DNA from 2 places in the Mammaliicoccus sp. Dog046 genome. Region 2 is predicted to be linked to the other one. Evidence: riboswitches for the same ligand, from Rfam matches in the RefSeq annotation. Region 2 holds a riboswitch; the other holds the start of a gene.
What was found. Region 2 has a riboswitch for FMN ahead of ribD (bifunctional diaminohydroxyphosphoribosylaminopyrimidine deaminase/5-amino-6-(5-phosphoribosylamino)uracil reductase RibD). Riboswitches for the same ligand answer to the same signal wherever they lie in the genome.

Region 1 (6,307 bases), 300 kb from region 2:
GATATATGCTGGTAATTGATAGCACAAACTTTTTCCGGCACCAGTTGAAAGTACGCTTAACACATCATTTCCGTCTAATATACTTGTAACAGTTTCTTCTTGTCCTTGCCTAAAAGTTTCATAACCAAAATATTTTTTTAGTTCTTCATGTAACATTTAAACCCTCCATTGCATATATGGCATACATCAATTTAAGTTCAAAATAATCTATGTCGTTCGTGTTTTCATAATAATATTTTAATGATTGATTGGGCATTTGTTCAAACACTTTTATAAATTGATTGTATTTTTCATTACTGATAAACAGATTTTTATTTGTTAAGTAACCTTTAATATACATTTCAACAATATGATCATGTATCGTATGTGTCTTTACTCTTTTTATATCTGCTAATTGAGCAATATCTTGTGTTTTCTGAAGTAATTGATATGTAGTTACCGTTTGTTGATGAAGTAAAGGTAAATGTTTTATTTGAGAAAGTACTGGATATTTCATTTCATCACTTATACTCACTTGCACAAACTGATATTCTTCTAACAAGTGACACCCCAACGAATGTAATGATATATCTTCCAATAAAGCAATTTGTTCAAGTGTATAAGGTGTTTCACGATAACCAGCAAGTAAGTAATGCAAGTACACATGATTAAATTCATCATTGCTGTCTTTAAAGAGTTGATATACTTCATTTATAAAATCATCTTCACGATGATCTTTAATTGCTATGTAAATTTTCTTTGCTTCATGTTGAATTGATTTATTGTTAAATAAAGGTTGATAAGTCGTTTGTTCATGCTTTTTTTGACTCACCATTTGAATTAATAGTAATAAAGTACCCACTGTTTCAACAGCCTGACTATAAAAGTAATTCCCGATTATAGGCTGAACTTGATTGTTACTAGATTGTTCAACAATATTTTCGAAATCATCATATTTTAAATTAGGTAAACATCCATAATATAATTTTAAATGTTCTATAGTAGCATCGAAGTATGTTTGATGCGTCTTCTTGCCAACCAAAATGTTGTAAATACTTTTATCCGTTTTTTGTTCGTGTTTCATTGAAAGAGCTTTTAAAACTATTTCTTGCACAGTTCTCACCTCATTTGATATAAAAGTGTTGAAAAAAAGAATGGTTATCACTAAAATAGGTATGTATGATAAGTGTAGCACGTTTTTTAAAGGAGGCGAAAATTTTGGCTAAATACACAATTGTAGATATGGATACGTGTATCGCATGTGGTGCATGTGGTGCAGCTGCCCCTGATATATATGATTATGATGATGAGGGTATCGCCTATGTGATATTAGATGATAATAAAGGAATCGAAGCTGTCCCTGAAGAATTACTTGAGGATATGGAAGATGCTTTTGAAGGTTGCCCTACTGACTCAATTAAGATTGCAGATGAATCGTTCGATGGAGATGCACTTAAATTCGAATAACATAGATTACTTTAAATTATAACACCAAACCGTAGTATACAAACTGACGATTTGGTGTTTTTGTTATATGAAAATATAAAACCGCCAATGACATTAAACAGTTTTAAAGTCATTGGCGGTTATTTTATTTATGGATGACCGTTCTCAATTTATCGATAATAAGGATAAATATCACCGATATGATAATACCTTTTATTAAATTGAAAGGTATAATACCAGCAGATACAATCATTTTTAAATTATTTGCTACATCAGCTAAATTCATTATTTGACCATATAAAGGTAATAACACAAAATAGTTCATGATACTCATAAATAAAGTCATTAATAATGTCCCGATGATTAATCCATATCCCATAAACGATTTCGTTTTTTTGATTTTATAGAAATAATATGTTGGTAACAACAAACAAACTGAAGCTAAAAAGTTAGCTGTATTTCCAACGGGTTCGTGTGAAACGATTAAAAAGTTTAAAATATTTTTAAATAAAGCCACTAATATTCCTGATACTGGTCCAAATGCAAATGTTGCTACAAGGACAGGTACATCACTAAAATCCATTGTTAAATATGGTGGAATAAATGGAAGTGGGAACTTCAAAAACATTAGTATAAAGCTAATTGCAATTAACATACTTACAGTGAGTAAGCGTTTCGTACTGTTTTGGTTTGACATGATAGACTCCTCCTATTCATCTCGCAAGAATAGGAGGAAAAAATCGCAAAATAAACCTAACAGCAGTTAGATTTTTTCCTCCATCTTCTCCCATCCAGACTTTAACTGTCGGCCTTAGATTTTCACTAAGTCAGCCATTTTGTTTTCACAAATTGGGTCGCGGGCTATAACCGCCGGTATGGAATTTCACCAAACCCCGAAGATGAATGTTATTAAATTTTTATTTTACGTATAGTATATTAGCATACCATGCAATTTTTTACATTAAATAAACTCATGAATTTAAAATTTAGGTAATTTTATTATAAATTGAGTACCTTTACCTTCAGTACTTTCTACATGAATCGTACCATTATGAGCATCTGTTATTTTTCTAACTATAAATAATCCTAACCCTGTACCGTGTTTCCCTCGCGTGCGAGAAGCATCTACTTTATAGAAACGATCGAAAATTTGTTCCAAATGTTCTTTCGCTATACCTACACCAGTATCAGTAACAGTGATTTTGAAATGATCGTCTGCAGTATCATTAAATACCACATTAATCGCATCATCTTTATGTGTATAACGGATGGCATTATCAATTAAATTCGTTAATATTTGTTCAATTCTATCACTATCACCAAACCAATTTTCTGCTTCACCGACATGCTTCACATTCAAATTCAATCCATTTTCTCTTGCTTGTGGTAAGAATTTCGTATCAATTTTGTTAATGAGACTCGTAATATTAAATGATTCTAAATTAACTTTAATACCTTCTGCATCCATTTTCGCTACTTCTAATAATTCATTAATTAAACGACTTAAACGTTTTGATTCATCTAAAATAATATACAAGAAGTCATCGACGTCTTTTTTATCAGTCACAACACCATCGACAATTGCTTCAGTATAACCTTGTAACATAGAAATTGGCGTACGCAATTCATGTGACACACTCGCGATAAAGTCTTTTTTCATTTGATCCATATGATGTTCTTCTGTCATATCTCTAATGATGACCACGATTCCTGAAGAACCGTCATTTTGAATACTTTCGATATAAGTTGAAATAACAACATAGTATTTATGACCTAACTCATACTCATGAAATTGAGTGTTTTTCGTTCTAAATGTATCGTTTCTTTGAATTGATAAATCAATATGATCGAATTCTTTCACTTCATTTAAAAATACATCGGCCTTAGTATTTGAGATGATAATCTCATTTTTATTATTGATACCTAGTACACCATCTATCATTGAATCAATTAACTTTTCTTGAATGTTGTTTTTCGATTTAACATCATCGATATTTTTTCTAATATCTTTACTCATCTTGTTAAATGCTAGTCCGAGTTCTCCAATTTCATCTCTTGAATTAACAGGTACTTTTTCAGTGTAATGCCCTTTCGCTACTTTGAACGCAGCATGCTTCAATTGAATGAGTGGTTTTGTAATTTTACTTGATAAGAAGAAAGCAAATACTGTACTAACTATTAATAATATAATAGCTGCTATGAGTATACTCAGTGTAACTACATGTTGCGCTTCATTGATTGAATTGATATCTTGAAATAAAAATATACCTGCATTATCACCATGAAAAGCTTGTGATGGATAACCTAGTAATAAATAGCGATGTTTTTCACCGTTATAACTTAAATTAATTTCTTTTATAACATGTTTATCACTTGTAAACACTTTATCAAATGCGTGGTTTGTTTTTATTTCATGATTCATCACTTCTTTTAAAGGATCATCTGAACTTTTCGTTAAATCATTTCTATCTTTAACAATGATGAGTCCAGCTGGATCTTCAACTAATACTTTTGCGTAATCGATAGCAGAGTCTTTTTCGTGAGAATTAAGAAGTAGCCTTTCAATTTTCGTAGCGTCATTATATAAATTTTCACCGGTTGAAGATGTATTATAAGATTGTAAAAATGTAATAAGAAAGCCACTTAATAAAAGTAAAACTGTCGTTACTATTAAAATAATAGATAACCACAGTTTTACAACAACACTATTTAACCGATTCATTATTCAGGAACCTCAAATTTATATCCAACGCCCCATACAGTATGAATCATTTGCGCTGCTTCTTCAGATACACGATTTAATTTCTCACGTAATCTCTTAACATGTGTATCTACAGTTCTTAAATCCCCATAAAATTCATAATGCCATACTTCTTTCAATAATTGTTCTCGATCGAAGACTTTGTCAGGCGATTTTGCTAAATACAATAATAATTCATATTCTTTAGGTGTTAAATTCACTTCTTTTTGATCAGCTAACACGCGATGTGCATCGTTATCAATAACTAAGTTTTCAAAGACAATTAAATCTTTGGCAGTATTCGATTGACTAACCATCGTGTGATTTGTAGCACGTCTTAATAGTGCCTTAACGCGTAACACAACTTCTCTTGGGGAGAATGGCTTAACGATATAATCGTCTGCTCCTGTTTCGAATCCTTCGACTCTATTATTTTCTTCACCTTTTGCTGTAAGCATAATAATTGGTGTCGATTTAGATTCTCGAATTCTTTTGCATACTTCCAGACCATCCATTTCAGGTAACATTAAATCTAATAGTATACAGTCATAATTTTCATTTAAAGCTTTATCCAGTGCAACAACACCATTTTCAGCTTCATCTGTTTCGTAACCTTCTCTTTCGAGATACATTTTTACTAATTTTCGAATTCTATCTTCATCATCTACAACTAAAATACGATCTGTCATACTTGTGTAACTCCTTCCAAGCCATTTTTAAGCATATGAATGTAAACCAGATACAATTAGATTAACAGCTATAACATTAAATAGAATGATTGCAAGGCCACCGACAGCTAACCATGCCGATTTTCGACCTTCCCAACCTTTGCCTAATCGTAAATGTAAAAATATCGCGTAATATAGGAAAGTTATAAGCGCCCATACTTCTTTAGGGTCCCAGCCCCAATATCTACTCCAAGCCATTTGTGCCCATATACTAGCGAATAAAATACCACCAAGAGCAAATAAAGGGAATCCGATAATTACAGATCGATAACCTATTTCATCCATTAAGGATAGGTTTACTTTTTTTGTTAACGGTTTTATAAGGCTAAATAATGTTCTACCTCTCAAAATCAACCTTATTATAGCATATAATATAGAACCTACGACTATAGACCAAATAACAGTATTGAATTTTTGAGCATTTATAACTGCCGGCAATTGCACTTTACTCCAACTTAGAATATCTGTACGTTGGATAGGTTCATAATCACTACCTGATACATTTTTTACGAGTAGACTATCTTGTTGTGTTACAAATGCAGGTAAATGATAATGCTGTACCGAGTTATTGTCATTCTTATCTACGAAGAAATATGTATCATCGTAACCGACAATATCCTTCATTATAATTGTTGTTAATATAAACCCAATAACTATAACTACGAAATACATAATCACTTCTACAAAGAAACTATGTATCGTTTTTTCTTTAGGATTTACTGCTGCTAATAAATAAATAAGTCCAGCAACACAACTAATAGATAATATACCATAAGATATTGTAACAGTTATAACATGAATGGCTAACCAACTTGATTGTAATGCAGGAATAAGTGGTGAGACATCTCTTGAAAACATGCTCGCATATGCGATGAGTAACATAGCAATCGGCAATACGAATAACGCTAAAATAGGCGTGCGGTATAAAGCATAAATAACTAAGAATCCTCCAACCATCATGATTCCAAACATCGTCAAGAACTCATACATATTACTTACCGGTGCATGACCTGCAGCAATCCATCTTGTAATAAAATAAACGATTTGCAAAACAAATCCAACAGCCGTTAATATTACACCAATCTTTTCTGCATTTTTCTTAGTAGCTCTTACAGAGAATGAAAAAGGAACTATAGCTATCAAGTATAATATAAACGCAGAATACAGAGCGAAATTACTGATATTTAATACAACTGAACTATCCATTATTTTCCTCCTTACTATCGTGTATCTTACCTTTTGAATCAACTATATGTGTTAAATGATATTGATCTAATACAGTATTAATTTCTTTACTAAATCCATAGTAGTTCTTATTTGTATGACCCGCAATATTAAACTTACCATTTTCTTTAGAGATCCAAATTCGTCTATGGTTAATATATGAACCAACAGTTAAACCAATTAAGAAAAT
Region 2 (6,307 bases):
TCAATTGTTTCAGTTGTTACAACACCGAATATAACTGGAACACCAGTTGAGTCATTTACTTTTGATACGCCTTTAGCAACTTCATTACATACATAATCATAATGTGTAGTTGCCCCTCTTATTACACATCCTAAAGTAATTACTGCATCGTATTTTTTTGATTCAGCTAATTTTTTTGCTACTAATGGAATCTCAAATGCGCCTGGTACATATGCAACATGGATTTGATCTTCTTCCACATTGTGACGTACTAATGTATCTTTCGCGCCATCTAATAATCTACCTGTGATAAAGTCATTAAATCTACCTACAACGATTGCTACTTTTAAATCTGATCCATTCATTTTACCTTCAAAGTTCATTTTTAATTTCTCCATTCTGTTTATAGTAAGTGACCCATTTGGTCTTTTTTTGTATTTAAATATGATTGATTCGTTTTATTAGCTGGTATAACAACTGGTACTCTATCTGATATGCGAATACCTAAATCTTGAATTTGTTGAAATTTATCTGGATTATTGCTAATTAATCTAATTTCTTCTATATTAAAGTATTTCAAAATTTGACTTGCCTCAGTATAATCTCTTAAATCAGCCGCAAACCCTAAAGCTTCATTGGCTGTAACTGTATCATAACCTTGCTCTATTAATTCATAAGCTTTTAATTTATTAATCAGTCCAATGCCGCGACCTTCTTGTGGTAGATATAAAATCATTCCACCATGTTCTTGAATATATTTCATAGCATATTCTAACTGTTCTCCACAATCACATCTTGCACTATGGAAAATATCACCTGTTACACATTCAGAATGAATACGCACATTCATACCGTCATGAATTTCACCAGATACGATTGCTAAATACTCTTTATCATCTAGTTCTGAAGTGAAACCATACATATCAAATGTACCAAAGGCAGTTGGCAATTCTATTTTTGATTCAAAATGAACGATTTGATCGTGTATTTTTCTATATTGAACTAAATCATCTATTGTAATCATTTTTAATTGGTGTTTCAGTTTGAATTCGTATAAATCTTCACGATGTGCCATTGTTCCATCATCATTCATAATTTCACATATTGCTCCAGCAGGTTTAGCACCTGACAATCTTGCTAAATCGACGCAAGCTTCTGTATGCCCAACTCTTTCAAGTACTCCATTATCTTTAGCAATCAATGGGAAAATATGACCAGGTCGTACAAATGCATCTGGTGATGTTTCATTTACAAGACCTTTTATTGTATCTGTTCTTTCAAATGCGCTAATGCCAGTTGTTGAAGATATGTGATCGACACTTACTGTAAATGCAGTCTTAAATTTATCATTCGTTTGAGACATTAAATTCAAGTTCAATTGTTCTGCGATTTCATTACTAACCGGTGCACATATTAAACCTCTTGCATAAGTAGCCATAAAATTAATCGTATCAGCAGTTAAATACTCTGACACTGCAATAAGATCACCTTCATTTTCTCTATCTTCATCATCTACAACGATGATTGGTTTGCCTAATTTCAAATCTGCTATTGCTTCTTCGACTTGATCAAACATATTATGCCTCCTAAAATCCTAAATTAACTAAACGTTCTTTAGATATATTTGTATTACTTTGCTGTGTGATCTTTTGTACATATTTAAAAAGTAAATCCGTTTCGATATGAACTTCGTCACCTTGTTTTTTATTGACGAAGATCGTTCTTTCACGTGTTTCAGGAATTAAATGAATTTCAAAGGAATGTTGATTTAATTTGAAAATAGTTAAACTAATGCCATCAACTGTAATGGATCCTTTATCAATCATTTGTTGAATTAAATCGTCATTGATTGATATTTCAATAATCCATTCATCATTTCGTTTTGTAATTCGCTTTATAGTACCTTTACCATCTACATGTCCACTCACAAAATGACCACCAAACCTGCCGTTTGCGAGCATCGCTCTTTCAAGATTTACTTTGTCATTGATTGTTAAACGTTCTAAATATGTGACTGAAATCGTTCCTGTAATCACTTCAACAGTAAATACAGATGCGTTTTGTTCTGTAACAGTAAGACAAACGCCATTAACCGCTACAGAATCACCTAATGATAAGTCGTCTGTAATTTCAGGGGCATAAATTGAAATTGATTTTACACCACTTTTAGTATTTACGTTTTTAATTACACCAACTGTTTCGATAAGTCCAGTGAACATTGTTTCACTTCTTTCCCAAAATTATTTTAAGATCTCCATCAATAATTTCTGTTGATATAATGTTAAATAATTTGCTGTTGGATAAAGGATTTATTTGATCAGTTTTATAATATTGATACTTTCCTTGACCGCCAATCATTTTCGGGGCTTGATAAATAACTAACTGGTCTACTAATGATTGTTCTATAAATTGAGATATCAGGTTTGGACCTGCCTCAACCATCACTTTTGCATAACCATCTTTATATAATTGTTGCAAGACTGTTTTTAATTCAGATAAGTCACAGACCTTAACTTCTATATTTTGATTCGTATTTACTTTAAATTGATCGTGATCCGTTATGACTGTAACTGGATTTGTACTATCTTTGAAGATTTCAAGTTCCTCACTAAATTCAGATTGTCGTGTGAGTATCATTCGCTTTGGTTCCTTTAAATCTGCATTACGTGTTGTCAATAAAGGATTATCTTCTCGTACCGTCATTCCACCAGTTATAATCGCATCATGTTCACTTCTTAATTGTAATACGTCTGTCTTAACTGCTTTATTTGTAATCCATTTACTTTCTTTATCATCTGTGGCCACTTTCCCGTCTAAACTTGTTGAAACCTTTAAAGTAACAAACGGTAATTGAGTTTCCTGCTGATTAAAGAAATCTTTGTAAAGTTCTTCTGCTCTATCCGAAGGTGCGTGCGTCACTTTCACACCTGCATCCTCTAACATTTGATGTCCACTATTAGCTAAAGATTTATCTTTCACTGCATAGACAACATCAACAATGCCATTATCGATAATTGCTTTCGAACAAGGCGGCGTCAATCCGTAATGAGAACAAGGTTCCAATGAAACATAAATCGTTGCATCTACTGCTTCTTCTCCAGCCATTTTCAATGCTTGGATTTCAGCATGCGCCTCACCTTTCTTTAAATGAGCACCAAAACCAATAATTCTATTGTTTTTAACGATTACTGCACCTACAGATGGATTTGTACTCGTTTGACCTTGTAATCGTTCAGCAAGATCAATCGCAAAATCTAAATATTGATTCATTATCGTCCCTCCTATAAATTATAAAAAAAGACACCGAAATAGTTTTCGGTGTCTTGGGAGAGAAATGTATCAAGAAATAAGCCTTTATCATAAATAAAGACATTTACATTAATGTATAACGAAATAAGCGTAAAATTACGCTGTCGTTTATTCTTTCTCCCATCCAGACTATACTGTCGGCTTCAGAATCTAACTGAATCAGCCATAAATAAAATTCATTTATGGGTCGCGGGCTTATATACCGCCGGTTGGGAATTTCACCCTGCCCCGAAAGAATATTATTAAATTTTATATCAGCAATTACTGATGTAGTCATTCTATACCAAATTACTAGAAAATTCAAATGAATGTTCTTAAAAAATTATTTCTTTTTCGATTTATTTTTTTTAGTCTTTTTATTTTTCTTTGATTTTTTATGCTTTTTGTTTTCTTTTTGAACAGTAAAATTTTCATAAAATGCTGTTGAAGCATGAACTGTTTGCTCAACTAATAACGATACACCATTCATATCAAAATGAACGCCACTTGTTAGTTGCCCGATCACTTTAATATTATTTAATGTGCCATATTTAGGACTAATCACTTCATTTGAATACGGTTTAACGAGAATACCACCAAATGGATGTGGTGCAACGATTTGTTTATTTTCAAGATCTTTAATAAAGTGTTCACCGTTTTCTAATTCATTTAACTGTGTTTTAGGACCAGAAGCATTAATGACATAATGATAACGGTCTTCAATGTCCTCGTTTTCAAATTTCAACCTGAATTTACCGTAATATTTCCTCACATTTTCTAGACCTTCTTTAACAATCAAATCACCATTCTCAATCCATTCAATGAGTTGTTTTGCTGTAGATTGTGGCATTGGATTGGTATTACGTTTAATGTGATGTCCATACTTAGAAATAAATTGTGATTTATCTTCTAATGTTAAAGCATTCCAAATTGGTACTATTTGATGTTTAAATTCAGTCATAAATGCTTGGAATTGCCCTACCTCATCTTCATGCCTCATATCATATTTCATATTATAAACGTTGTCTCTTTTAAATCGATAAAGCAATTTTTTAAAGTTAATATTTTGGTGTTCACATTCTTTCTCAAATAAATCATCAACATCTTCTAAAGTTAAAAATCCGTCATTTTTCTTTTTTAATACCTCTACTTGTTCAGCATTAATATATTTCATTTCAATATGATGTCTCGTTCCTCTAACTGTTGGGAATTGCGCATTTCTTGAAGTGACCACTATTGGGAATTTTTGATGATTGTCCATGACGTATCTAATAACATCAATCGCACTTAATCCTGTACCAACAATGACAATATCATCTTTTTCATTTACATCACGTAATGATTGGGTTGTTGGATATGGAGATGATATATATCCTTGTAATCCTGACAGTTCAAACGGATCTTTATACGGTAATACGCCTATAGTGATAAAGACATAATCATATTGTTTCTTATGAGCCGATTCGCCTTCTTTATAACAAATTTCAAATGGTTTATTCCCCCATTTATTTTCTTTCTCAATAACATAACAACTTTCAACTTTATGATTATGCATAAAAATATTATCGTTTTTATTTACTAATTCATTCAAGATTGATTTCATGTAATGCCCGAAAACGAATCTCGGTAAATACTTAGATTTCCCATAATCAAAAGTATCATTTTGTTTATACCACTTTTTAAAATCCTTCTCGTCATTTGGATTTAAAGTCATTTGATTAGCTGGTAAATTAATGAGCAATTTCTCACTGTCATTTTGAAAAGGTTTCCCCATTCCCATATCTTCGCGATTATCATATATATCGACAGTTATATTTTTAAATTGTTTATGCTTACTCAATTGGTTAAGCGTACTTACACCAGCGGTTCCCATACCTATAATTGCAACTTTCAAGTTCAACGCCTCCATCAATTTTATTAAAAATGAATAAAATGTATTTATTTGAAGTTATATTCCTTATTTTAAATCAAGGTAAACATGAAGTGTAGCTTTACCGAGCATTTTTATAATTATGCAACAATTATGTTATAATTATGTATGTTAATATTTTGAATTTTAAATAAAGGAGAAGTGTTATGTTATCTATTAATGGTTTAACTAAAGTCTACCGGGGTGGAAAGAAAGCAGTAGACAGTATTGATATGGAAATTGAATCGGGAGAATTTATCGCTTTTATCGGAACAAGTGGTAGCGGTAAAACAACTGCCTTAAGAATGATTAACCGCATGATTGAACCAACAAGTGGCACAATTAATTTAAATGGTAAAAATTTAAGTAAAATGAATGCTGTAAACTTAAGAAGAAATATCGGTTATGTTATTCAACAAATTGGTTTAATGCCACATATGACTATTAGAGATAATATCGTTCTCGTTCCAAAGTTACTTAAATGGACGAAAGAAAAGAAAGAAGAAAAAGCTAAAGAATTAATTAAACTGGTCGATTTACCAGAATCATATTTAGATTTATACCCTTCACAACTATCAGGAGGCCAACAACAACGTATAGGTGTTGTCCGTGCACTTGCTGCGGACCAAGATATTATTTTAATGGATGAACCATTTGGTGCATTAGACCCTATTACGAGAGATACGTTACAAGATCTTGTCAAAACATTACAGAAAAAATTAGGTAAAACGATTATATTTGTAACTCATGACATGGATGAAGCAATTAAATTAGCCGATCGTATTTGTATTATGTCAGAAGGTAAAATCGTTCAATTTGATACACCTAATAATATACTGAAACATCCAGCTAATGACTTTGTGCGCGAATTCATCGGTCAAAACCGCTTAATTCAAGATCGTCCTAACCTTAAAGTCGTGGATGACGCGATGATTTCACCGATTACGATTACTTCTGAAAAAACGATCGACGAAGCCGTAACCGTGATGAGAAATAAACGTGTAGATACGCTTTTCGTTACGAATCAGAAAAACAAATTAATTGGTTATATCGATATTGAAGATTTAAATGAAGGTTACAGAAAAGGCGTCGATATTATAGACATTATGCATCGAGACATCTACACAGTTA

Region 1: another riboswitch for FMN. It lies ahead of P3U32_RS06575 (ECF transporter S component); the one in region 2 lies ahead of ribD (bifunctional diaminohydroxyphosphoribosylaminopyrimidine deaminase/5-amino-6-(5-phosphoribosylamino)uracil reductase RibD).

The regions. Positions count from the first base shown of each region.
Region 1 covers NZ_CP120131.1:1,290,367-1,296,673, reverse strand. The annotation lists gene P3U32_RS06590 (RecQ family ATP-dependent DNA helicase) at 1-156, opposite strand, end outside; gene P3U32_RS06585 (helix-turn-helix domain-containing protein) at 146-1,093, opposite strand; gene P3U32_RS06580 (ferredoxin) at 1,198-1,446, shown strand; gene P3U32_RS06575 (ECF transporter S component) at 1,571-2,122, opposite strand; FMN riboswitch at 2,201-2,330, opposite strand; gene P3U32_RS06570 (ATP-binding protein) at 2,405-4,147, opposite strand; gene P3U32_RS06565 (response regulator transcription factor) at 4,147-4,854, opposite strand; gene ccsB (c-type cytochrome biogenesis protein CcsB) at 4,882-6,099, opposite strand; gene resB (cytochrome c biogenesis protein ResB) at 6,092-6,307, opposite strand, start outside.
Region 2 covers NZ_CP120131.1:986,452-992,758, reverse strand. The annotation lists gene ribE (6,7-dimethyl-8-ribityllumazine synthase) at 1-362, opposite strand, end outside; gene ribB (3,4-dihydroxy-2-butanone-4-phosphate synthase) at 383-1,555, opposite strand; gene P3U32_RS05065 (riboflavin synthase) at 1,566-2,198, opposite strand; gene ribD (bifunctional diaminohydroxyphosphoribosylaminopyrimidine deaminase/5-amino-6-(5-phosphoribosylamino)uracil reductase RibD) at 2,203-3,249, opposite strand; FMN riboswitch at 3,397-3,528, opposite strand; gene P3U32_RS05055 (FAD/NAD(P)-binding protein) at 3,611-5,161, opposite strand; gene P3U32_RS05050 (betaine/proline/choline family ABC transporter ATP-binding protein) at 5,344-6,307, shown strand, end outside.